DNA from 3 places in the Pantoea deleyi genome. Region 1 is predicted to be linked to each of the others. Evidence: predicted binding sites of a transcription regulator. Region 1 holds the regulator's gene; each other region holds the start of a gene.

Region 1 (8,050 bases):
TAACAATGCCTGTTACCCGATCTCACAGGGAGCTTCTCTATGTCTGCACGTCATCCTATTATCGCGGTGACCGGTTCCAGCGGTGCAGGAACCACCACCACCAGCCTCGCGTTTCGCAAAATCTTTCAGCAGCTTGATCTTCGTGCGGCGGAGCTGGAAGGCGACAGTTTTCACCGTTTTACCCGTCCTGAGATGGATATGGCGATTCGTAAGGCGCGCGATTTAGGACGTCACGTCAGCTACTTCGGCCCCGAAGCCAATGACTTTGGCCTGCTGGAGCAGAGCTTTAAAGAGTATGGCTATAGCGGACAGGGGCAGTCGCGCAAATATCTGCACACCTACGATGAGGCGGTGCCGTGGAATCAGGTACCGGGTACCTTTACGCCGTGGCAGCCGCTGCCGCAGAACACCGATATTCTTTTCTATGAGGGGCTGCACGGCGGCGTGGTGACGGCGCAGCACAACGTGGCGGAGCAGGTCGATCTGCTGGTTGGCGTGGTGCCGATTGTTAACCTTGAGTGGATCCAGAAGCTGGTGCGCGATACCGGCGAGCGCGGCCATTCCCGTGAGGCGGTGATGGACTCGGTGGTCCGGTCGATGGAGGATTACATTAACTTCATTACGCCCCAGTTCTCCCGCACCCATATCAACTTCCAGCGCGTCCCGACCGTGGACACCTCCAACCCGTTCGCCGCCCGTGCCATCCCGTCGCTGGATGAGAGTTTTGTCGTGATTCACTTTCAGGCGCTGGAAGATATCGACTTCCCCTATCTGCTGGCGATGTTGCAGGGCTCCTTTATCTCGCACATCAATACGCTGGTGGTGCCGGGCGGCAAAATGGGTCTGGCGATGGAGCTCATTATGGGCCCGCTGGTGAAACGGCTGATGGAAGGCAAACGGATAGAGTAAGGGGCCAGGAAAGCGCTCTTCAGACGGTTTAAAAACCAGAGCAGGCAATGTTATCGCAGCGGATAAGCTTAACTCGCTGAGCAGGCTTCAGGAAGCAGACGTCCGGTAGCCGCATCCGGTTTCAGTCAGGCCGCGATAGACAACCGCGGGCAGAAAGCATCTGGCCGTAACAGAAAAGTTCAGCAGGCAGGGAAGAGCGTCAGAAGCGGAAAGTGTCCCGCGCCAGGAGGGCGCGGGCAGAGCATGCCATAAAGGGCGGACGTTGCGGCTTTACCGATCTGACCCGCTTCGCTGCGCCATCACTGTCTCAACGCAGACTCTCTGCGATGCTAAGGTCTGACAACAGACTACCGGCAACCTCAAACACCGATGACGGTTACAGCGCGATCACTTCGTAGCTGTGCGTGATCGTCACGCCTTTGCCCAGCATGATGGCGACCGAGCAATATTTTTCCGCCGAAAGATCCACCGCGCGTGAGACCGCTTTATCCTGGAGCGCTTTGCCACTGACGATAAAATGCAGGTTGATGTGCGTAAAGATTCGCGGCGCCTCTTCACGACGTTCTGAGGTCAGTTTTACTTCACAATCAGCCACATCGTTGCGGCCTTTTTGCAGAATTGAGACCACATCGATCGCGCTGCATCCGCCCGCCGCCATCAGCACCATCTCCATTGGGCTGGGCGCTTTATCCCCTGAATTACCATCCATCAGGATCTGATGGCCGGATGAGGATTCTCCGAGGAATGTCAGCCCTTCTACCCACTTCACTCTTGCCTGCATGTTTTTTGCTCCGGAATACACTGTTTTGCCGCCAGAGTACGCTTTCCCCTGGTAAACAGCAATCCGGAGAAATCCGCCCGTAGCTGAAGCGAGACAACAGAAGACAGTCGGCTAAAGCTGTGCTACAAACAGTGCTGAAAATATTTTTCGTCACCCGATGACGAAGCCGGGAAGAATGATGCGCACTGCGCCTGATGCGGCCCGAATAATTTCCTGAAATGGAAAACGCTTGAAGCTTTCACCGCCTGACAGGGAAAACTGCCCCCTGTATTTTGGGCACGATTACAACAGAGGATAATAGCGAATGGTTCTCGGCAAACCGCAAACAGACCCTACACTCGAATGGTTCCTGTCCCATTGCCATATTCACAAGTATCCATCCAAAAGTACGCTGATTCATCAAGGTGAAAAAGCAGAAACGCTTTACTACATCGTGAAAGGTTCCGTCGCGGTTCTGATTAAAGATGAAGAAGGCAAAGAGATGATTCTTTCCTACCTGAATCAGGGTGATTTTATTGGTGAGCTTGGCCTGTTCGAAGAAGGCCAGGAGCGCAGCGCCTGGGTACGTGCGAAAAGCGCGTGTGAAGTGGCAGAGATTTCGTATAAGAAATTCCGTCAGCTGATCCAGGTGAACCCTGACATCCTGATGCGACTCTCGTCGCAGATGGCGCGTCGCCTGCAGGTCACGTCCGAAAAAGTGGGTAACCTCGCTTTCCTCGACGTTACCGGACGCATTGCACAGACCCTGCTTAACCTGGCGAAACAGCCAGATGCCATGACGCATCCCGACGGCATGCAAATTAAAATTACGCGTCAGGAAATTGGCCAGATTGTAGGGTGTTCACGTGAAACCGTGGGCCGTATTCTGAAGATGCTGGAAGATCAGAACCTGATCTCTGCACACGGCAAAACCATCGTCGTTTACGGCACCCGCTGATTCCTGTCACCCACGGCGTGATGGCAACATCACGCCGTTATTGTTTGTGCTGAGCCGATGTGGCGTCGAATAATCTACCATCCTGAAGTGAACTACGCCCTGCGGCAAACGCTGGTGCTCTGCCTGCCGGTGGCGCTGGGCTGGCTGGCTGGCGACCTGCAAAAGGGTCTGCTCTTCTCACTGGTGCCCGCCTGCTGCAACATCGCCGGTCTGGATACGCCGCATAAACGCTTCTTCAAACGCCTGATCGTCGGTGGCAGCCTGTTTGCCCTCGGCAGCTTCCTGATCCAGTGGCTCACCCTGCAGGCGGTGCCGCTGCCGCTGATCCTGTTTATTATGCCGCTGCTGCTCGGCGTAACCGGGGAGATCAGCCCGCTGCATGGCCGCCTGCTGCCCGGCACCCTTATCGCCGCCATCTTTACCCTGAGCCTGATCGGGCGCATGCCGATCTATGTTCCGCCGCTGCTCTATATCGGCGGTACGCTCTGGTACGGGCTGTTTAACTGGTTCTGGTTCTGGCTCTGGAAAGAGCAGCCGATGCGCGAGAGCCTGAGCCTGATCTACCGCGAGCTGGCCAACTACTGCGACGCCAAATATACCCTGCTGACGCAGCTGACCGATCCGGAGAAGGCCCTGCCGCCGCTGCTGGCTCGTCAGCAGAAGGTGGTCGATCTGATCAACACCTGTTATCAGCAGATGCACATGCTGTCGGCCAGCCGCGACCACAGCCACAAGCGGCTGACGCGCGCCTTTCAGGTGGCGCTGGATCTGCAGGAGCATATCTCGGTCAGCCTGCATCGGCCGGAAGAGGTGCAGAAGCTGGTCGAGCAGAGCCATGCCGAAGCGGTGATCCGCTGGAATGCCAAAACCATCTCGGCCCGGCTGCGGGTGCTGGCGGATAACATCCTCTATCACCGGTTACCCGAGCGCTTCGCGATGGATAAACAGCTCGGCGCGCTGGAGAAAATCACCTGGCAGCATCCCGACAATCCGGTGGGGCACTTCTGCCTCTATCACTTCAACCGGATTGCCCGGGTCCTGCGCACGCAGAAACCGCTCTATCAGCGCGACCTGATGGCCGATCGCCAGCGTCGTCTGCCGCTGCTGCCCGCCCTGCGCAGCTATCTCTCGCTGCGCTCCTCGTCGCTGCGTACCGCCGGACGCTTTGCGGTCATGCTGATGCTGGGCAGCGCGCTGGCGCTGTTCTTCAACATTCCCAAGCCCTACTGGATCCTGATGACCATTATGTTCGTCAGCCAGAACGGCTACAGCGCCACCCGCGTCCGCATTCAGCACCGGGCGCTGGGCACCTTTGCCGGGCTGGTGATCGCGGCCGCCACGCTGCGTCTGGCGGTGCCGGAGTCGCTGGTGCTGCTGATCATGCTGGCCATCACCTTTATCAGCTATCGCTTTACCCGTCAGTTTTATGGCTGGTCGATGATTGGCTTCACGGTGACCGCCGTCTACTCGCTGCAGCTGCTGTCGCTGAACGGCGCGCAGTTTCTGCTGCCGCGCCTGATGGATACGCTGATGGGCTGTCTGATCGCCTTTGGCGGAATGCTCTGGCTCTGGCCGCAGTGGCAGAGTGGCCTGCTGCGGCAGAACGCGCATGATGCCCTGGAAACCTATCAGGATGCGCTGCGGCTGCTGCTGGGCGATGAGCAATCGCCCGGCAAGCTGGCTTACCAGCGCGTGCAGGTGAATCAGGCACACAATGCGCTGTTCAACTCCCTTAATCAGGCGATGCAGGAACCGGCGTTCAACGCCCAGTATCTGAAAGATATGCGGCTCTGGGTGACGCACAGCCAGTTTATCGTCGAGCATATCAATGCGATGACGATTCTGGCGCGCGAACACACCATGCTCACCGCCTCGCTGGCCGAGCGCTATCTGCAATCCTGTGAAATCGCGCTGCAGCGGTGTCAGCAGCGGCTGGAGTATGAGGGTGCAAGCTCGCAGGTCAACCTGCTGGATGAGCTGGAGAATATCAGTGAGGGGCCGGTTACGGTCGTGGAGCAGCATGTGCGGCGCATCCTCGATCATCTGAGCGTGATGCACACCATCTCATCGCTGGCGTGGAGCCAGCGACCGCAACATGGCCGCTGGCTGATCCGGCATTTACGGAAGCGCTGATTTAGCCGTTGAGCACTTTGCCGACCGCCGTGGCGAAGCGACGCATGCCCTCTTCGATGTCAGTGGGTTCAATGATCAGTGACGGCGCGAAACGCATCACGTCAGTACCGGCAACCAGCACCATCACCCCTTCGGCCGCCGCGGCATTCAGGATGTCGCGCGATTTACCGGCGTGCTGAGGCTTCAGCGCCGCACCAATCAGCAGCCCCTTGCCGCGAATATCGCTGAACAGATCATACTTCGCGTCAATCGCCTGCAGCGCCGTCACAAAGTGCTGACGACGCTCTTCCACGCCCGCCAGCACGGCCGGGGTGTTGATGATATCCAGCGCGGTTTCGGCGATGGCGCAGGCCAGAGGATTCCCGCCATAGGTGGTGCCATGAACGCCCGGCGCCATCGTCGAGGCAATCTCATTGGTGGTCAGCATGGCGCTGACCGGGAACCCGCCGCCCAGCGCTTTGGCCGAGGTCAGGATATCGGGCTGAATGCCATAGTGCTCATAGGCGAAGAGCTTGCCGCTGCGCCCCATGCCGCTCTGCACCTCATCCAGCACCAGCAGCGCCTGGTGCTGATCGCAAAGCTCACGCAACCCCTGCATAAAGGCCTGTGTGGCAGGCATCACGCCGCCTTCCCCCTGAACAGGCTCAACCACGATGGCGCAGGTATGGTCGTCAATCACCGCTTTCACCGCGTCCAGGTCGTTGAACGGCACATGGACGATATCTGCCGGTTTAGGCCCGAATCCGTCTGAATATTTTGGCTGCCCGCCGACCGTGACGGTAAAGAGCGTCCGGCCATGAAAAGCGTTGTGGAAGGCGATGATCTTGCTTTTGAACGGGCTGTGGCGCTTGCAGGCGTAATAGCGCGCCAGCTTAAATGCGGCTTCGTTGGCTTCGGCGCCGGAGTTCGCGAAGAAAACGCGCTCGGCAAAGGTGGCGTGAATGAGTTTACTGGCGAGACGCAGCGCCGGTTCGTTGGTGAACACGTTGCTGGTGTGCCACAGCGTCTCGCCCTGGCTTTTCAGCGTCTCAACCAGCGCAGGATGGCAGTGTCCAAGTGCGGTGACGGCGATGCCACCCGAGAAATCGATATACTCTTTGCCCTGCTGATCCCATACACGGCTGCCCTTGCCTTTTACCGGCACGAACTGCGCAGGTGCATAAACAGGCAAAATAACGTTATCGAACGTCTCCCGCGTGACCGCAATTTTTTCCGCTGCCATTGATGACCCCATTTGAATGATGTTTGTGCAACCTTGAAATAATAATCACAAAATATGCATAAAAAATCACTCAAAGGCAACTTATTGCGTCAGGAAATTGCGCAGCAGCTGGTGGCCCTGTTCGCTGAGAATGCTCTCGGGATGGAACTGCACGCCCTCCAGGGCAAGGGTCTTGTGGCGGAATCCCATGATTTCGTCGGGTTCGCCGTCACGCACCGTCCAGGCCGTTATCTCAAAATCGTCCGGCAGGGAATCACGCTGCACAATCAGCGAATGGTAGCGGGTCACGGTCAGGGGATTATTGAGATCGCGAAACACACCCTGACCGGTGTGCTGAATAGCGGACGTTTTGCCGTGCATCACCTGACGCGCCCGCACCACCTGTGCGCCATACGCCTGGGCGATCGCCTGATGCCCCAGGCAGACACCCAGCACCGGCAGCTGACCGGCAAAGTGCCTGATCGCCGCCAGCGAAATTCCCGACTCCGACGGCGTGCAGGGACCTGGCGAGATCACCAGATGGGTCAGCGGTAAGGCCGCCATCTGTGCCAGGGTGATGGCATCATTGCGCACCACCTGCACTTCTGCGCCCAGTTCACAGAAATATTGATAAAGATTCCAGGTAAAGGAGTCGTAGTTGTCGATAAGCAGCAGCATGAACCATCCAGAGTGATAACCCGCGCCGCTATTCTACGCGGTTAAGCTGCCTCACTCACCACTTTCGCAAACACCTGCTCCAGCGGTTCCAGATCGCCGGCCACGCCAGCCTGATTCGCCGCTTTCCAGCTTTCCGCATCCGTCTCTTCCCACGACAGCAGATAACCGGCATGCAGCGCCAGCTGTTCGAAGAAGATGCGCTGTGCGCGGCCATTCCCGTGACGAAACGGGTGCAGCATATTGATTTCACAATAGTAGTGCGCGATGCGGCGGATAAACTCCTCGCGCGGCAGCTCCGCCAGCCCCTTCTCCTCCTCCAGCGCGGCCATCAGCGCGTTGCCCTCTTTTTCGATATATTCGAAATGGCAGAAGGGCGTCTCATCGCGCCAGATATCGATGGTGCGCAGCTCACCCGCCCAGCTGTAGATATCCTGGAACAGCGTGCGGTGGATCAGACGCAGATAGGGCAGCCCCGGATTGCGCGGGCCCAGTTCCAGTGTCGCGGCCCGCGCCGCGCTGAAGCTCAGCTCCGCCTTGCGCAGCTGGGCGGCATCGTGAATATCGGCCAGGTTTTTCAGCACGTTGTCATGCTGCCACAGGTAAGGATCCTGACTGACGGCGCTGTTAGAGTCCATATTGCCTCCTCAGGGACGCCAGGCGTGCCGCCGCATCATCGCTGTTAACGCTGGTTTCATTCGGTGCAAAGCCCTCCAGACGGCAACTGGCCTGATAGCTGGCGCTACGCCGCTGCTGCCACAGGGTGACTTTCTGTTTTTCGGTGAGTCTGTTCGCCATACCGCCTCCTGCTCAGGTTTTTTGCCCTAAGTATAAGAGCAAATTCTGGCTTTGCCGGAGGCGGCAGGCTGTCGCCCTCCGGAGAGGGCAACAGGGAGGCTTAAGGCAGGACTTTGGCGGAGAGAATGACAACCGGTTTGGACGGGACATTCTGGTAAGGGCCAACATCTTTGGTTGGCACCTGCGAAATTTTTTCTACCACATCCTGACCTTTCACGATCTTACCAAACACGGCATAGCCAAAATCACGCTGTCCGTGGTCGAGGAACGCATTGTCCGCCACGTTCAGGAAGAACTGGCTGGTCGCGCTGTCTTTGTCGGCGGTACGCGCCATCGAGATGGTGCCACGCAGGTTACGCAGGCCATTGTCAGCTTCGTTTTTGATCGGCGCGTTGGTCTGCTTCTGCTGCATATCGGTGGTGAATCCCCCACCCTGCACCATAAAGCCCGGGATCACGCGATGAAAAATGGTGTTGTTATAGAAACCGCTGTTCACGTAATCAACGAAGTTTTTCACGGAGACCGGCGCTTTCTGGTTATTCAGTTCGAGTTCGATATTGCCGGCGGAGGTGGTGAGCAGAACGTGGGTGTCACCTTTTGCGGCCAGCGCCTGGAC
Region 2 (8,050 bases), 1.6 Mb from region 1:
CCTTTCTCAAAGGTGGATTTGCAGCGCGCCACCCACTGAACGTTCATCTCGGTGCCAACGTTCACCTTCTCGATCCCGCTGCTGACGGCCAGGCGCATATCTTCGTCGCTGACCCCGGTGCCGCCGTGCAGCACCAGCGGCGTGTGGGTAGCCGCGGTGATATCTGCCAGCCGCTGGTGCTGAATGTGGGCTTTACCGGTGTAGAGACCATGCACGGTGCCGATAGAGATCGCCAGCATATCGACGCCGGTCTCTTCCACGAAGCGGCGTGCATCTTCCACCGGCGTAAAAGCGATGGCGTCCATCTCCACGCAGAGGCCATCTTCCGAGCCGCCAATCGCCCCCAGTTCGGCCTCCACCGAGACATTGTGCGGGCGCGCCATATCAATCACCCGGCGGGTATTGGCGATATTCTCCTCAATCGGCAGATGTGAACCGTCATACATTACCGAGCTGAATCCGGCGTCGATCGCCGTCTGAATCGCCGCCAGATCGGAACAGTGATCGAGGTGCAGACAGGCGGGCACATTCATACTTTCCGACAGCGATTTAATGGCATCCACCAGCAGCTTATGGCCAAGATACTTCGCGGTGCCGGTCGAGATCTGAATCATTAACGGGCTGTTGGTCTTCTCTGCCGCTTTGAAATAGGCGGGCAGCATCTCAAGACAGTGAAGATTAAACGAACCGACAGCCTTGAAATCACGCTGTTTAGCCAGCTTCAGCAGCTCGGCGAAGTTATAAAGTTTCATGGATTTTTTCCTCCTGAGGATGGGTGGATTTACCGTTAACGAACCAGGCGATGGCGGTGACAAAGGCAATAAAGAGCGCGACGAACAGCCAGTTATTCTGGAAAGCGTGGCCAAGCACCAGGCCGGTACTGATAACGTCGGAGTCACTGAAGGTCACGCCGGTGAAGCCGTAGCTCTCCAGCATCGGCACCAGAATGGCGGGCAGAATGGTGATAAAGAGGCCGTGTACGAAGCCGCCGATCATTGCGCCGCGACGGCCCCCCATCGCATTGCCGAAGACCCCGGCGGTGCCACCGGCAAAGAAGTTAGTCAGCAGGCCGGGCAGGATCATCGCCAGACCAAACATCGGGAAGACCAGCATGCCGACAATGGAGCCGAGCGTAGTGGCGAGGAAGCCCACAATCACCGCATTTGGCGCATAGGGAAACATCACCGGGCAATCCAGCGCCGGTTTCGCGTCCGGCACCACACGCATGGCGATACCACGGAAGGCAGGAACCAGCTCGTTCAGCAGCAGGCGCACCCCGCTATAGAGCACAAACACCCCGGCCACGAACTGAATCGACTGCATAAAGGCGTACATCAGGTAGTTCATGCCGTTGCTGTACTGCGCAATAAACGCCGGACCGGCCGCCACGGCGGGGATCAGGTACATCGGCACCATCACCAGCGCCATCGACAGATAGGTATCCTGCAGAAACTTAAAATTGTCGGGCAGTTTGAGATCTTCGGTGGAGCGCGATCCTTTGCCGACGACTTTCGCAACCGCCGCCGTGACCAGATAGCCGATGGTGCAGAAGTGTCCCAGCGCCACATCATCCGAATCGGTAATACGGCGCACCACCGGCTGCGCCAGCGCGGGCATCACGACGGCCATGATGCCGCCGAAGAGGCCGCCGGTCAGGATCAGCGGCAGGCCCGTGAGTCCGGCTTTGTAGCCGATGACGGCACCAATCGTCGCCATCCACAGCAGCGCCTGCCCGGTGAGGAAGATGTACTTGAAGGGGGTCAGCCGTGCGATGACGATATTCACGATAAAGATCACCAGCAGCGTCAGCGCCACCTCCGAGCCCAGCTCGCGGTTAGCCAGCCCGGCAATGGCGGCAACATCGGTGATGTAGCCGCGCATACCGAAGCCGTGGGTAAATATCGTATTCAGGAAGGTCAGCGTGCCGACAATAATATTGATACCCGCCATCATAATTAAGAAGCCGAGCAGCGTTTTAAAGGTGCCTTCCATCACCTTGCCGGCCGATTTTTTTTGCAGCAGCAGCCCGATCAGCGCAATAAAGGCGATCAGAATGGAGGCCTGCCCCAGCAGATCTTTTACCAGGAAGTCGATTACACTATTCATGAGCCGCGACCTTCAGATTATGTTCTTTTAAAAACGCCAGAATCTTCTGCTCTATTTCCGCTTTATCGGTGAGCCGGTTAAGAATAATGACCCGTTTAATCTGTTCCGGACTGGCGTCGGCATTTAAGACATCGGCAAAGGCTTTCTGCGTCAGGATCATGTCTGACTTAAAGGCATTTGCTTCAGAAATGGTGGTGTGATCGATATCCGCGTCAATTTCCAGCTTTTTTAATACGGCCTTCGCGCTCATTTCAATCGCGAAACTGGAACCTAATCCACAACCACAGACACATAATATTTTCAGCATGGTCTTTTTCCTCACAATATATTGAGTTGTTTAGCGAGTTTGTATTGGTGCCCGTCAATATCGACCAGGCGTTTCTGCATGCTTTTTAAATCAATCGGAATCGGTTTATTGCTGCCATTAATAATGACCGCTTTATTCCGCATACCTGACTGAATACATCGCACCACTTCACTGGCCATAATGGTGCCCTGATAGATCTCTTCGCAGGTGGGGTCGCCATTGCGCAGCCCGTAGCCCAGGATCGTTTTGCGGATACGCACGCCAATCAGCGGCTCCAGCTGCCGGATTAAGGTGTCGATCGCACCCTGAAAGCCCGGAGAATATTCCCGGGTGTAGCCCTCCGAGCAGAGAATGATGACGCTGTTCTGCTGCGCCAGCCGCTGGGTAATACGCTGCGCCAGCTGAGGCAGCGGGATCTGACACTCCGGGATCAGCGCAATATCGGCGTTCGATTTAATGGCGGACTGCAGCGTTAATTCGCCGCAATAGCCGCCGAGTAACTCCAGCATAAAAACCCGGCCCGGTAAGGCGCGTCCGGTATTACGGAGTTTCGCGACCTCTTTTAAAACCTGTTCGCAGGCGGTGGAGAAACCCAGGGTGTAATCACTGCCAAAAACATCGTTGTCGATGGTCATGCCGACGCCAAAACAATTTACGCCCCACTCCGACAGCGTATGCAGAAATTGCAGCGAGCCGTCGCCACCCGCCATCACTAATACATCGATCCGGGCGCTTTTTAACTGGCGCGCAATAGCGTCATATTCGCTGCGTACCAGTTTTTTCTGGGTGCGGCCTGACTGCATCACAGGAATTGAGGCGATGGAAAAATCGAGCAGATCGCGTTCGCTGATATCACGGTGGTTATTTGCCAGCAGCCCGGGAATGCCGCCGTCAAATATCACCATCTCTGCCTGCGCCAGATGCCCTAACCGGAAAACAAAATTATTTATACCGGTTACATCGCCGCCGCTGATCACCATTCCAATTCGCATTTTCCCGCTCCTCACTGGCCTCATCTGCTGAAGGTCATTCTTCCGGGAAGCGGGTCGGCTATTTGCAGGTGAGATCACACTTACGTGCGGTATTTTCCGGGCAGGCGGGTTGACAGCGGCCATACCAGGCCGTTATTTGTGAGCGGAATCACATAACCCGATCGGACAGAGAGGTTTTCAAAATGATGTAAATCAGGGAGTTAACACAAAGCGCCTGCGCAGTGATGCGGGCCCTGGCGAGCCGATAAACGGCATAGGATGTGATGTTGCAAAATTGTGATTTTCACCTCATTTTTCCCGGTTCGGCGGCCGGACAGGGTGTAAAAAAAGCGTAACGTGAGGTGACTGGGGGTTGCGGGACGGTGTGAGGATGGGGATTTAAAACCGGGGCGCCACGGTTAACCGCAGCGCCCCGACAGATTACTTCGCGTAGGCTTCAGTAGAGAGCGTCAGCGTCACGTCGTCGCTGACCGCAGGCACATATTTGTCCAGCTTGAAGTCTGAACGCTTGATGGTGCCGGTGGCGTCAAAACCAATCGCCTGCTTCTTCACCATCGGATGCTCGCCCTGCTTGTTCAGCGTAGCGTGCAGGGTAACCGGCTTCGTGATCCCTTTCAGGGTCAGGTTACCTTCAACGTCAAACTTGTTGTCACCCTTCGCCACCACTTTGGTGCTGTGGAAGGTCGCGGTCGGGTATTTCGCGGTGTCGAAATACTCAGCGCCTTTGAACTCTTTGGTCAGCGCCGCAACGTGGCTGTCGATTTTGCTGACCGGCAGGGTCACGTCAACGCGTGAGGCTTCCGGATGATCTTTATCAAATACCAGCGTACCGGTTGCATCCGGGATATCCGCAGTAGGATTAGAGAAGCCGAAATGGTTCCAGGCCACCACTACCGACGTATGCTCAGGGTTCAGCTGATAGTGCATCGCCTCAGCCTGGGACAGAGGAGCATAGAGCGCGGCAACGGCTAACAGGGGCAGTGCAATACGTTTAACATTCTTCACAGTCAATTCCTTATGCGGACAAAAGTGAACTGAGTGTGGTTCAGTTTGGCACGAATAGACAGTGAAGAGATTTGTCGGTAATTTTCAAATAAATTCAGCAACGCTGACCCGGCGTCAGGCGACCGGACCACCCGTAAAGAGGACACGCCAGCGACGGCGATCCTGAATCAGAGTGCGATGCAGCTGCTGCAGATCTGCCTGGGTCAGCACCTCGATCTGTGCCGCATCCGGCTCTGGCAGACCGTTTTCATGCCGCAGTCGCGCCAGCGGCTGATCCGCCTGCTGGCTCAGCAGCCGCGTTTTGATCGCCTCCAGATCCGCATCCGCCAGGGTTTCCGTCAGGGAACGCAGAAACGTGCGGCAGTAGCGCAGCAGCGACAGCGGGCTGTAGTCGGGGGACTGCAGCGCAAACATCACGCCTTCCTGATCGGCACAGCGCAGATAGCGGCTGCTGACCACGTAACCCACCGGCTGCTCAACCCGGTAGCGCTGGAAAAAACGCGGCTCATAAATCAGCGCCAGCGCACGCAGCGCCGTCAGCTGCTCCGCCCGGTGCAGCGGAATAAACAGCAGCAGCGCATTGTCTGTGCTGCTGTGCGGCAGGTAAGTCATGCCGGTGCGCGAGGTCATCTGCGTCGGCGGCGTGGCGGGATTGCACGGCAGCGGCAGCGCGCTCAGCCGCCGGGCAATCCGCGAATGCAATGCCGCGTCGCCGCCTTTCAGCGCCGCCCGCCAGCAGGGCGGATGCACGTTTGCCGCTAACTCTCCGGGCAACTGCCGCAGCAGCGCACGGATGGCAATCGTTTCGGTTGCGGGCGGCTGGCCGCGCGCGGCGGGCTGAGTCATCACCGCGATGATCTGGCTCAGCGCCCAGTCAGCAATCGCTTCCTCTGGCGGCAGCTGAAGCGTCAGTTGCCAGACACCCTCCACCTCCTGCCAGCTGCCGTGACCGCCCTGATGCCGCAGCGCGGCAAACCGCGGGCGCAGCCGTCGCGCCAGATCCTCACCAGCCTCCGTCGAGAAGGTCGACCAGAACTCGGGCCGCAGGATCAGCGTTGCCTTTCCCTCATCCGGCTGATGATGCGGCAGCGCTACCGCCGGCTCAGGCAGCGGCCCGGCGGCAACGGCGCTGTCGAGCGGATAGAAAATGAATTCTGCCGAACGCAGCGTTTCAGGCGCTGAAGGCAGCGTTTCAGGCGTTGAAGGCTGCCAGGCGCTGAGCGCCAGGCTGAAGCCCTGAGTGATCTGATTGCCCTCCACGGCCTCCGGCGTGCAGCGCAGTACCGTGCCCGGCGCGGTGATAAGCTTCTCCACCAGCGGCAGCAGTGCAGGCAGGCTTTCGTCCGGCGCAAAGCCGAGCGCGCGCTGCCGCAGCTGCTCCATAGGTGACAGTGTCACGAACTGACTCTGCGCCAGCTGATGATAGTGCTGATGCTGTGCTTCGCGGGTCTGCCGCAGCGCCGCCAGATAGCGGTCGATCAGGCCATTAACCGCCTCCGGCTGAGCGGTGTCGATGCCCAGCGCCAGCCAGGTCGCCCCGTCGGCCTGATAGAGAATCTTCAGCTCCAGCGTCTCCGCCAGCCCCTGTTCACGCAGGGTAGCCAGCAGTGAACCGGGCGCTTCATCCAGCAGAAACTCGCGCCACAACGTGACACCGTCACTACCTGAGAGCAGCCAGCTGCGCCACAGCGCGGCCGGTGTGCCACCAAGCTGCCAGTAGGTCTGTTCTGTCTGCGGTACGGGAATATCGCGCCGGGATGCGCCAGGTGGCAGCGCCGTAACAAACTCACGCGCCAGCGCTTCGAGCGTCTCCAGGGGCTGGGGGCCCTGCAGCCAGAGGCGCATATTGCCAGCGACATAGTAACGCTGATGAAACTGACGCAGCGCCCGCTGGAGCGCGGGCAGCTCATCGCCGAAGTGGGCGCGGCTGCCAACATGGAACTGCCGGAACGCCGGGGGAGAGGCGACAGCATGCAGCAGCGCGGCGTCGATGCGGGATGGCTGATGCTGCTGCAATAGCTGATACTCCGCATCGATCACCGCCACCTCCTGCCCGATTGCCCGGTTATCGAGCAGCGGATGGGCGATCATATCCTGCAGGCGAGACAGCCCATCGGCCAGCTGCGACGGCGCGACCTCAAAGAAGAAGGCGCTGTGGTGCGCCAGGGTGGTGGCGTTAACCCGTCCACCCTGCGCCTGGATCCACGGCATCAGCCGCCCCTCATCAGGCCAGCCGGTGCTGCCGGTAAAGAGCAGATGCTCCAGCAGATGCGCCAGGCCGGGCCAGCGGGAGGGTTCATCGTGACTGCCCGCATCCACCTGAATCAGCGCAGCGGCCTGGCGGGCGTCGGCCTGCTGAATCAGTTCGACGTTCAGCCCCTCGATCACCAGACCGCGCGTCTTCATCAGAGATTCCGGGTTTTATAGATCAGCTGCGAGTTGGTGCGGTTACGGAACTGCAGCTGACCAATTTTAATGTCGCTGCAATCCGCTTCGCGGCGCGCTTCCAGGATTTTACCGTGATGCGGCGATTTGCTGCAGACCGGATCGGTGTTGTCGGCATCGCCCGTCAGCAGGAACGCCTGACAGCGACAGCCGCCGAAATCTTTCTCTTTCTCATCACAGGAGCGGCACGGCTCCGGCATCCAGTCAAAACCACGGTAGCGATTAAAACCAAAGGAGTTGTACCAGATATCCTCCAGGCTCCGGGTCAGCACCGAAGGAAACTCGACGGGCAGCTGACGCGCACTGTGGCACGGCAGCGCGGTGCCCTCCGGCGTGACGCTGAGGAAGATCGATCCCCAGCCGCCCATGCAGGGTTTGGGCCGCTCTTCATAGTAGTCGGGCGTCACAAACAGCAGATTGGTCAGGTTTCCGCTGCCGCTCATCTGCTCACGATAGCGGCTGACCACCGCTTCAGCGCGGGCGATCTGGTCACGCGTCGGCAGCAGCCCTTCGCGGTTGAGCTGCGCCCAGCCGTAGAACTGACAGGTCGCCAGCTCGACATCATCCGCCTCCAGTTCGATGCAGAGGTCGATGATTTTGTCGATCTGGTCGATGTTATGGCGATGCAGCACAAAGTTGAGCACCATCGGATAGCCGTGCGCCTTGACCGCTTTCGCCATCTCCAGCTTCTGCTGAAAGGCTTTTTTCGATCCGGCCAGCGCGGCATTCAGGGTTTCATCGCTCGCCTGAAAACTGATCTGGATATGGTCCAGCCCCGCCTCGCTGAACGCCTCCAGCTTGTTCGCGGTCAGGCCGATACCCGAGGTGATCAGGTTGGTGTAGAAGCCGAGATCGCGTGCCGCCTTGATCAGTTCGGGCAGATCTTTGCGGGTCAGCGGCTCGCCGCCGGAGAAACCGAGCTGCACGCTGCCCATCGCGCGCGCCTGGCGGAAGACCTCAATCCACTGCTCCGTGGTCAGCTCCTTCTCCTGCTGCGCGAAGTCGAGCGGATTGGAGCAGTAAGGGCACTGCAGCGGACAGCGATAGGTCAGCTCGGCCAGCAGCCAGAGCGGCGGATTCACGCCAGGTTTATGCGGGGTCACGGAACTGTATCCACTTCTGTTCATAGGCAGACTGCAGGAACTCGATGACGTCCGGCCCGACGCCGCCCGCTTCCGGGAAACGGCTGTCCAGC
Region 3 (8,050 bases), 1.6 Mb from region 1:
ATAGAGAGATTATTATGAACACCATCAAAACTACTCTGGCGGCACTGGCACTGACTACTCTGGCTTTTGGCGCTTCAGCCGCTGACCTTGTGACAAGCGAACCGGCGAATCAGCAGCCTGTTGGCACCATCGCGGTGCAGGGCGGCAGCAATCTGACCTCGGTGGAAGCGCAGCTGAGTGCGAAAGCCGATGAAGCCGGTGCGAAATCGTTCCGTATCACCTCAACCAGCGGCCAGAACAAGCTGCACGGCACCGCGGTGATCTACCAGTAACGGAGCGTTCTCAGCGCACAGAAGCGAGTTGAAACCAGAAGGCAGATATAATGAAAAGAGTGACGATGATTATGGCGGCGGTGCTGCTGAGCGGCTTCTCATTTGCCAGCGTCGCGGCGCAGCAGGTCAGCACGACACCGCTGGATCAGCAGAAAACAGGCGTCATCAGCGCAACAGGCAGCACCAGCCTGACGTCGCTGGAGCAGCAGTTGTCAGAAAAGGCCAGCGATGCCGGCGCAAAGTCGTTCCGCATCACTTCGACCTCTGGCAACAACAACCTGCATGGCACCGCCATTCTTTATAAGTAAGTGCCGGTCACGAAGTGTGACCGAAAGGCTTCAGATAACCCGCGTATCTGAAGCCTTTTTTATGGCCGCAGCGGGCGTTCAGCCGTTGCTGCGCAGCTGCGGATACCGGCGGAAGATATAGACACACCAGAGCAGGGCGACCAGACCGATCATCCCGCCGACATTACCGACCTCTGCCATGCCCAGATGCAGACTCACCTGATTGCCCAGCAGCGCGCCCGCGCCGATACCGATGTTATAGATGCCGGACATCAGCGACATCGCCACATCCGTGGCATCCGGCGCCAGCGACAGAACCCGCACCTGCATCGCCAGACCGATCATCATCATCGCCATCCCCCAGACAATGCAGAGTGTTGAGATGGCGGCAGGGCGAATGGCCGCAAAAATCAGCAGCCCCATGCAGAGGGTTATCAGCGCAATCGCGGCGATCAGCAGCGCAGAGGGGAATTTATTGCCCAGCGTGCTGAACAGAATGCTGCCCAGAATGCCCGCTGAGCCGAACAGCAGCAGCAGCAGGGTGGTGAAATTGCCGCTGGATTGCGCCACGTTCTGCATAAAGGGTTCGATATAGCTGTAGGCGGTGTAGTGCGCCGTCACCACCAGCGTCACCAGCAGATACATGCTGACCAGCGCCGGACGGCGAAACAGCATCGGCACGCTGCTGAGGGAACCGGTGTGTTCGCTGGGCAGGCGCGGCAGGATCCGCACCAGCATAATCATCAGCACCAGCGCCGACAGGCCAATTACGCCAAAGGTGGTGCGCCAGCCCAGATACTGACCCACGACGCGGCCAATCGGCACGCCCAGCACCATCGCCAGGGCCGTCCCGGTCGCCAGCATACTGAGCGCCTGGGTTTTCTTGCCCGCCGGAGCCACCCGGATCGCCAGCGAGGCGGTGATCGACCAGAACACGGCGTGCGACAGGGCGATGCCGACCCTGGAGATCATCAGCGACCAGAAATCCCACGCGACGGTTGAGAGCGCATGGCTGATGACAAAGATGGCGAAGAGCACGCCCAGCAGCAGCCGGCGCTCGACGTTGCGCGTCAGCAGCATCAGTGGCAGGGAGAGCAGGGCCACGACCCAGGCGTAGATCGTCAGCATAATGCCGACATCCGCCGTCTGCATGGAGAAGTCCGCCGCGATATCGGACAACAGGCCAACCGGCACAAATTCAGTGGTATTAAAAACAAAGGCGGCAATGGCCAGCAGGACGACGCGAAGCCAGGCCGTTTTACGTGAAACAGTTGTTGGTTGCATTGAGGTGTCAAATCAGTCAGTACAGCGGGTCAGGATGGGGCAGACCATCCCACGAAAGTGACCTGCGTCACAAATTAATGAACATTGTAGTGAATAAAGCGGGAAGAGAAACCTTATAACGCGTTTTTCATGCGGAAATTTTCGAATGCGATCCTGTGGCGGCCGGATACCGGATGGCCGTCGCGGGCCGCCACCTGCCGCCTCTCTGACTAGCGGGAAAAAGGGGTGTGCTTCAGGGCCACGCTTTGCTGACCGTCCGGCTCGTCGTGGGGAGGGAGCGGGCAGCAGTTCTCACAGCCAATCGCACCCGCATAATATTTTTTTGCCTGCAGAATAGCGGCGTTCACGTGATAAAAACTGCCCAGAAACAGTCTGTTATCCATGTCAGGCAGCCAGGGGCAGCCTGCCGCATGCACCACATGGTTGTTGTTATATCCCGATTGTTTATTGACGTAATAGTAGAGGGCCACAGGCGTTCCTTGTTGCCGTGAAAAGGCAAAGCAGACGAATTATTTCAATACGAACGATTATAGCGGGAAACGCACACTTTGTGGTGAGCGGATTGACGGGGAGGGGGCCTGGAGAAGGCCGCGCCAGACCCGGTGCGAGGCCGGATCTGGCGGGATGGGTCAGAGCTTTTTGCTGTGCAGCCGCCAGGCGACCAGCAGCGCCAGGATCAGCAGGAAACTGATAAACAGCGTAATGCCATTCCAGCCGTAGTCATGCCAGAAGAAGCCGCCCAGGGTGCCTGCCACGCTGGAGCCCGCGTAGTAGCTGAACAGATAGAGCGACGAGGCCTGACCCCGCGCCCGGCGCGCGCGCGGGCCAATCCAGCCGCTAGCCACGGCATGTGCGGCAAAAAATCCGGCGGTGAACAGCATCATGCCAGGCAGGATCAGCCAGAGGGCGTTAAAGGCGGTGATCAGCAGGCCCAGCAGCATCATCGCGGTGGCACCCAGCATCACCGGTCCGCGCCCCAGGCGGTTGGTCAGCGCACCCGCTTTAGGCGAACTCCAGGAACCGGTCAGGTAGACCACCGACAGCAGCCCCACCACCGCCTGACTGAGGTGCCAGGGCGCATCCAGCAGACGGTAGCCGATATAGTTAAACAGCGTGACGAAGGCGCCCATCAGCAGGAAGCCTTCGGCGAACAGCCACGGCAGGCCCGGATCGCGCCAGTGCAGCCGGAAGTTAATCATCAGATTACGCGGACGCAGCGGAATGGGGCGAAAATGGCGCGAGGCGGGCAGGATCTTCCAGAACATCAGCGCTGACGCCAGTGAGAAGCAGCCGATGACCGCCACGGCGATCCGCCAGGTGAAGAGATCGGTCAGCACCCCGCTCAGCAGGCGTCCGCTCATCCCGCCGATCGAGTTGCCGCTGATATAGAGCCCCATCGAAAAGGCAACGACGCGCACATCCATCTCTTCGCTGAGATAGGTCATCCCTACCGCCGCGACGCCGCTCAGCGACAGCCCCATCAGCGCCCGCATCAGCAGAATGCCGTGCCAGCTGGTCATCGTGGCCGAGAGCAGGGTGCAGAGCGCCGCCAGCATCAGGGCGGTCACCATCACCGATTTGCGGCCAATGGCATCCGAGAGCGGGCCGGTGACCAGCAGCCCCAGCGCCATCAGACCGGTGGAGATAGAGAGCGACAGACTGCTGGTGGCGGGCGAGACGCCAAACTGCTGTGACAGCACCGGCAGGATCGGCTGAACACAGTAGAGCAGGGCAAAGGTGGCCAGCCCGGCAGAGAACAGCGCCAGCGTAACGCGCATAAAGCGGGGCGTGCCCCGGCGGATATAAGCAGCCGCAGCGGACGCTGGCGCATCTGGCGCCGCGTCCTCATCCACTGTGGCCTGTATTGAGCGACTCACACATCGTCCTTTCAGTCAGAAAACCTGTCGTCAGCTTAGGAAAGGGAGATTATGATGTCTAATATATTAATAATCTCAAATAAGACGTTTTAAATATGAATATCGAACTGCGCCATCTGCGCTACTTCGTGGCGGTGGCAGAAGAGCTGCATTTCGGGCGGGCGGCCCGGCGGCTCAATATCTCTCAGCCGCCGCTCAGTCAGCAGATTATCCAGCTGGAGGCGGAAACCGGCGCGAAACTCTTTCATCGCACCAACCGCAGCGTGCAGCTCACGGCGGCGGGCGCTCAGCTGCTGAGTGATGCGCGGGCGATCCTGTTGCAGGTTGAGCAGGCCGCCGATCGCGCTGCCCGTCTGCATCGTGGCGAAGAGGGCGGGCTGCGCATCGGATTCACCTCCTCCGCCCCCTTTACCGCCACGGTCTCCGACGCGCTCTACCGTTTCCGCCAGCGCTGGCCGCAGGTGCACATTCAGATGCAGGAGATCAACACCCACCAGCAGCTGGCGCCGCTGCTTGAAGGGCGGCTCGATCTCGGCGTGATGCGTAACACCTCACTGCCCGACGGGCTGCATCATCAGTTACTGCTGAGTGAGCCGCTGTTTGCCGTGGTGCACAAGGCGCATCCGCTGGCTGGCGCAGAGCGCATTTCGGTGTCGGCGCTGGCATCGGAGCCCTTTGTCTTTTTCGATCCGCAGGGGGGCACCGCGCTCTACAGCGATATTCTGGCGCTGCTGCACCGCTACCACATCAAGCCCTACATCACTCAGGAAGTGGGCGAGGCGATGACGATCCTGGGGCTGGTGGCGACCGGTCTGGGCGTCTCGATTCTGCCGGCCTCGTTTCGCCGGGCGCGGCTGAGCGATCTGGTCTGGCTGCCCTTGAGGGAAGAGGATGCGATTTCTGAACTCTGGCTGGTCTGGTCCGCCGCCCGCGAGCAGAGCGCGCAGATGGCGAACATGATGGCGCTGCTGCAGTCAAACCGGCGATGAAGCCACCGCTTCCTATCATCAATCTGTGCGATAAATCACATTTCTAATCAAATATTTGACGCTGTCGCCTGATCTGCATCACCATGACGCATGTTTATTTAGAAGCGCGAAAATAACCGGGAGCAGGGTTGTGAATCCGGACAGTCAACCTGGCCACATTGACCAGATCAAGCAGACCAATGCAGGCGTCGTATATCGATTGATTGACCGTCACGGTCCCATTTCGCGTATCGAACTCTCCCGCCGTGCCCAGCTCGCCCCGGCCAGCATCACCAAAATTGTCCGGGAAATGCTGGACGCCCATCTGGTGCAGGAGACCGAATTTCAGGAGCCGGGCAGCCGCGGCCGGCCGGCGATTGGCCTGATTCTGGACACCGACGCCTGGCACTATCTGGCGATCCGCCTGCATCGCGGTGCCATGACCTTTACGCTGCGCGACCTCAGCAGCCGTGCGCTGGCAGAAGAGAGCCTGCCGCTGCCGGATGAGACGGCGCAGCCGCTGCTGAACGCCCTGATTGAACAGGTCGATGCCTTCTTTATCCGCCATCAGAAGAAGCTGGAGCGCCTGACGGCGATCGCCATCACGCTGCCTGGCCTGATCAACGCCGCGTCCGGCGTGGTGCACCGGCTGCCGGGTTATCAGGTGCGCGACATGCCGCTGGGCGATGCGCTGGCGTCGCGCACAGGCCTGCCGGTGTTTGTGCAGCACGACATCTCAGCCTGGACGCTGGCGGAGTCGCTGTTTGGCGCGTCACGCGGTGCGCAGGATGTCATTCAGATTGTGATTGATGAAACCGTAGGGGCGGGCGTGATCAGCGGCGGTCAGCTGCTGCACAAGCGCGGCAGGGCGCTGGTCGAGATTGGGCACACCCAGATCGACCCCTACGGCCAGCAGTGCTACTGCGGGAATCATGGCTGCCTGGAAACCGTGGCCAGCACCGGCAGCCTGCTGGCGCTGGCGGCCCAGCGTCTGCCCGCGCAGCCCGACAGCCTGCTCAATGCGCAGCCGCTGACGCTTCAGTCACTGTGTGCGGCCGCCCAGTCGGGCGATCGGCTGGCGCGTGACACCATCGCCAGCGTGGGGCATCACGTTGGCCGGATCCTGGCGATGATGGTCAACATCTTTAATCCACAACAGATTCTTATCGGTTCTCCCCTCAACGCCGCGGCCGATGTGCTGTTTCCGGCGGTGAGTAACACCATTCTGCAGCAGTCACTGCCCGCCTACAGCGCGACGATCCAGCTGGCACCCACCGAATTCAGCGAGCCGGGAACCCTGGGCGCGGCGGCGCTGATCAAAGACGCGCTCTATAACGGTCATCTGTTAGTGAAACTGTTGCAAGGTTAAGCAGGCTTAATCTTGCGCTAACGCAATCCGTTCTCATCCTCCTTTCCTTAAAATGCCGGTTTGCAGCAAGGTTAATCACCGATTAGCCGCAACGGTTCAAGAGGAGAAGTGGAGTGAACAGACTGTTTGTTACCGGCACCGACACCGCAGTAGGTAAAACGGTGGTGTCACGCGCCCTGTTACAGAGCTTTATCCGCCACAGACTGAGCGCCGTCGGCTACAAGCCCGTCGCGCGCAGCGCAGCCCGCACCGCCGAGGGCCTGCGTAATAAAGATGCACAGGTTCTGCAGAGCGCCTCATCCCTGGAATTACCCTATCAGGCCATTAATCCGCTGGTTTTTGAGGAGGAGGAGATCTGCACTCATCCCGGCCAGCAGATCGATTATGGGCTGCTGAGCCGGGGCTTACTCAGCCTGTCGCAGCAGGCCGATCGGGTGGTGGTGGAGGGCACCGGCGGCTGGCGGAGCCTGATGAACGATGGCCGTCCGCTCTCCTGCTGGGTCGTGGAGCAGCAGTTGCCGGTGGTGATGGTGGTCGGCATTCAGTCGGGCTGCATCAGTCACGCCCTGTTAACGGCCGAGGCGATAGTTCAGGATGGGCTGCCCCTGGTAGGCTGGGTCGCAAACCGCATCAATCCGGGGCTGGCGCACTACAGCGACATCATCACGGTATTGCGGGAAAACATTGCCGCGCCGCTGCTGGGTGAGCTGCCCTATCTGCCGCGCGCTGAACAGCGTGACCTCACGCCTTACATCGATATTTCCCTGCTGGAGCAGCGCGATCTGCACGCTGTGAGTGCAAAGATCGCCTGATTATGAAACAAATCTCTTCATCTCAGTCAGCGGTGAGCCTAACGTTTCAGGCCGATCGCTGACTCTCCCCGGTTAATTTCCCCGATAATTCAACGGCCTGATTTCAGATACGCGAAACAGTAACGTCATGGCGCAGAAAATGCATTACCTCCGCTTATCATCCAGAGGTGGAGCACCATTATGTCGCACTCGCACGAGCAAGGTTTGTTATACGGGCTGGACGCCCGCATTGGCCCCGTTCCGGCCTTCATCGCCGCGCTGCAGCATCTGCTGGCCAGCGTGGTCGGGATCATCACGCCGCCCCTGATTATCGGCTCGGTGCTGGGGCTGCAGGCCTACATTCCCTATCTGATCAGCATGTCGCTGTTTGTCTCCGGTCTGGGCACTTTCCTGCAGTCCCGGCGGATCGCGGGCGTTGGTGCCGGGATGATCTGTCTGCAGGGCACCAGCTTCGCCTTTCTGGGGGTGATTCTGTCGGGCGGTCTGATGGTGAAGGGGCGTGGCGGTTCGGCGGAAGAGATTATGGCGATGCTGTTTGGCTGCAACCTGGTGGCGGCGCTGATCCCGATTCTGATCAGCCGCTGTGTTGGCTCGCTGCGTAAAGTGCTGACGCCGGTTGTGACCGGCACGGTGATCACCCTGATTGGCATCAGCCTGATCAAGGTCAGCATCACCGACTGGGCGGGCGGACACAACGCCACCGATTTTGGATCGCCCGGCAACCTGGCGCTGGGGGCGCTGACGCTGCTGGTGATTGTGGCGCTGAACCGTGCGCGTAACCGCTGGGCGCGGCTGGTGGCGGTGGTGGCCGGTATCGCGGTGGGATGCGTGGCGGCGGCCTTAACCGGGCATCTGCCGCTGACGATGACGCCGCCGGAGCACTGGATCGTGCTGCCCGCGCTGTTCCGGTTTGGTTTTGCCTTCGACTGGACGATTTTTCTGCCCATCGCCCTGGTCGCCGTGATCGCGGTGATCGAGGCCGTGGGCGATCTCACCGCCAACTGCCTGATCTCGCAACAGCCGATCACCGGCAAGCCGTTTCAGCAGCGGCTGCAGGGCGGCATCGTCGCCGATGGCCTGAGCTGCGTGCTGGCGGCGGTGTTCTCCGCCTTTCCCAACACCACCTTTGCCCAGAACAACGGTGTTATCCAGATGACCGGCGTCGCCAGTCGTTACGTCGG

Evidence for each region. Region 1 encodes CRP, which controls carbon source genes, mostly activating them, when cyclic AMP is high. Its sites were predicted from a motif close to ATGTGANNNNNNTCACAT; they were not measured.
Region 2: J1C59_RS09700 (6-phosphofructokinase) is a predicted target of CRP. The motif match lies at 3,680-3,697, and genes of this name have one in related genera.
Region 3: J1C59_RS09290 (sugar transporter) is a predicted target of CRP. The motif match lies at 1,899-1,916, and genes of this name have one in related genera.

Annotation. Positions count from the first base shown of each region.
Region 1 is NZ_CP071405.1:413,612-421,661, reverse strand. It holds gene J1C59_RS01920 (phosphoribulokinase) at 40-909, shown strand; gene J1C59_RS01915 (OsmC family protein) at 1,286-1,690, opposite strand; gene crp (cAMP-activated global transcriptional regulator CRP) at 1,995-2,627, shown strand; gene J1C59_RS01905 (YccS/YhfK family putative transporter) at 2,685-4,760, shown strand; gene argD (bifunctional acetylornithine/succinyldiaminopimelate transaminase) at 4,762-5,982, opposite strand; gene J1C59_RS01895 (aminodeoxychorismate/anthranilate synthase component II) at 6,064-6,639, opposite strand; gene J1C59_RS01890 (putative adenosine monophosphate-protein transferase Fic) at 6,681-7,274, opposite strand; gene J1C59_RS01885 (YhfG family protein) at 7,264-7,434, opposite strand; gene ppiA (peptidylprolyl isomerase A) at 7,535-8,050, opposite strand, start outside.
Region 2 is NZ_CP071405.1:2,061,550-2,069,599, forward strand. It holds gene J1C59_RS09685 (class II fructose-bisphosphate aldolase) at 1-752, opposite strand, end outside; gene J1C59_RS09690 (PTS sugar transporter subunit IIC) at 739-2,106, opposite strand; gene J1C59_RS09695 (PTS sugar transporter subunit IIB) at 2,099-2,413, opposite strand; gene J1C59_RS09700 (6-phosphofructokinase) at 2,425-3,405, opposite strand; gene J1C59_RS09705 (YceI family protein) at 3,826-4,410, opposite strand; gene pqqF (pyrroloquinoline quinone biosynthesis protein PqqF) at 4,525-6,816, opposite strand; gene pqqE (pyrroloquinoline quinone biosynthesis protein PqqE) at 6,816-7,982, opposite strand; gene pqqD (pyrroloquinoline quinone biosynthesis peptide chaperone PqqD) at 7,945-8,050, opposite strand, start outside.
Region 3 is NZ_CP071405.1:1,976,561-1,984,610, forward strand. It holds gene bhsA (multiple stress resistance protein BhsA) at 15-272, shown strand; gene bhsA (multiple stress resistance protein BhsA) at 323-580, shown strand; gene J1C59_RS09290 (sugar transporter) at 659-1,843, opposite strand; gene J1C59_RS09295 (hypothetical protein) at 2,053-2,313, opposite strand; gene J1C59_RS09300 (MFS transporter) at 2,473-3,720, opposite strand; gene J1C59_RS09305 (LysR family transcriptional regulator) at 3,816-4,709, shown strand; gene mlc (sugar metabolism global transcriptional regulator Mlc) at 4,840-6,057, shown strand; gene bioD (dethiobiotin synthase) at 6,171-6,869, shown strand; gene J1C59_RS09320 (nucleobase:cation symporter-2 family protein) at 7,050-8,050, shown strand, end outside.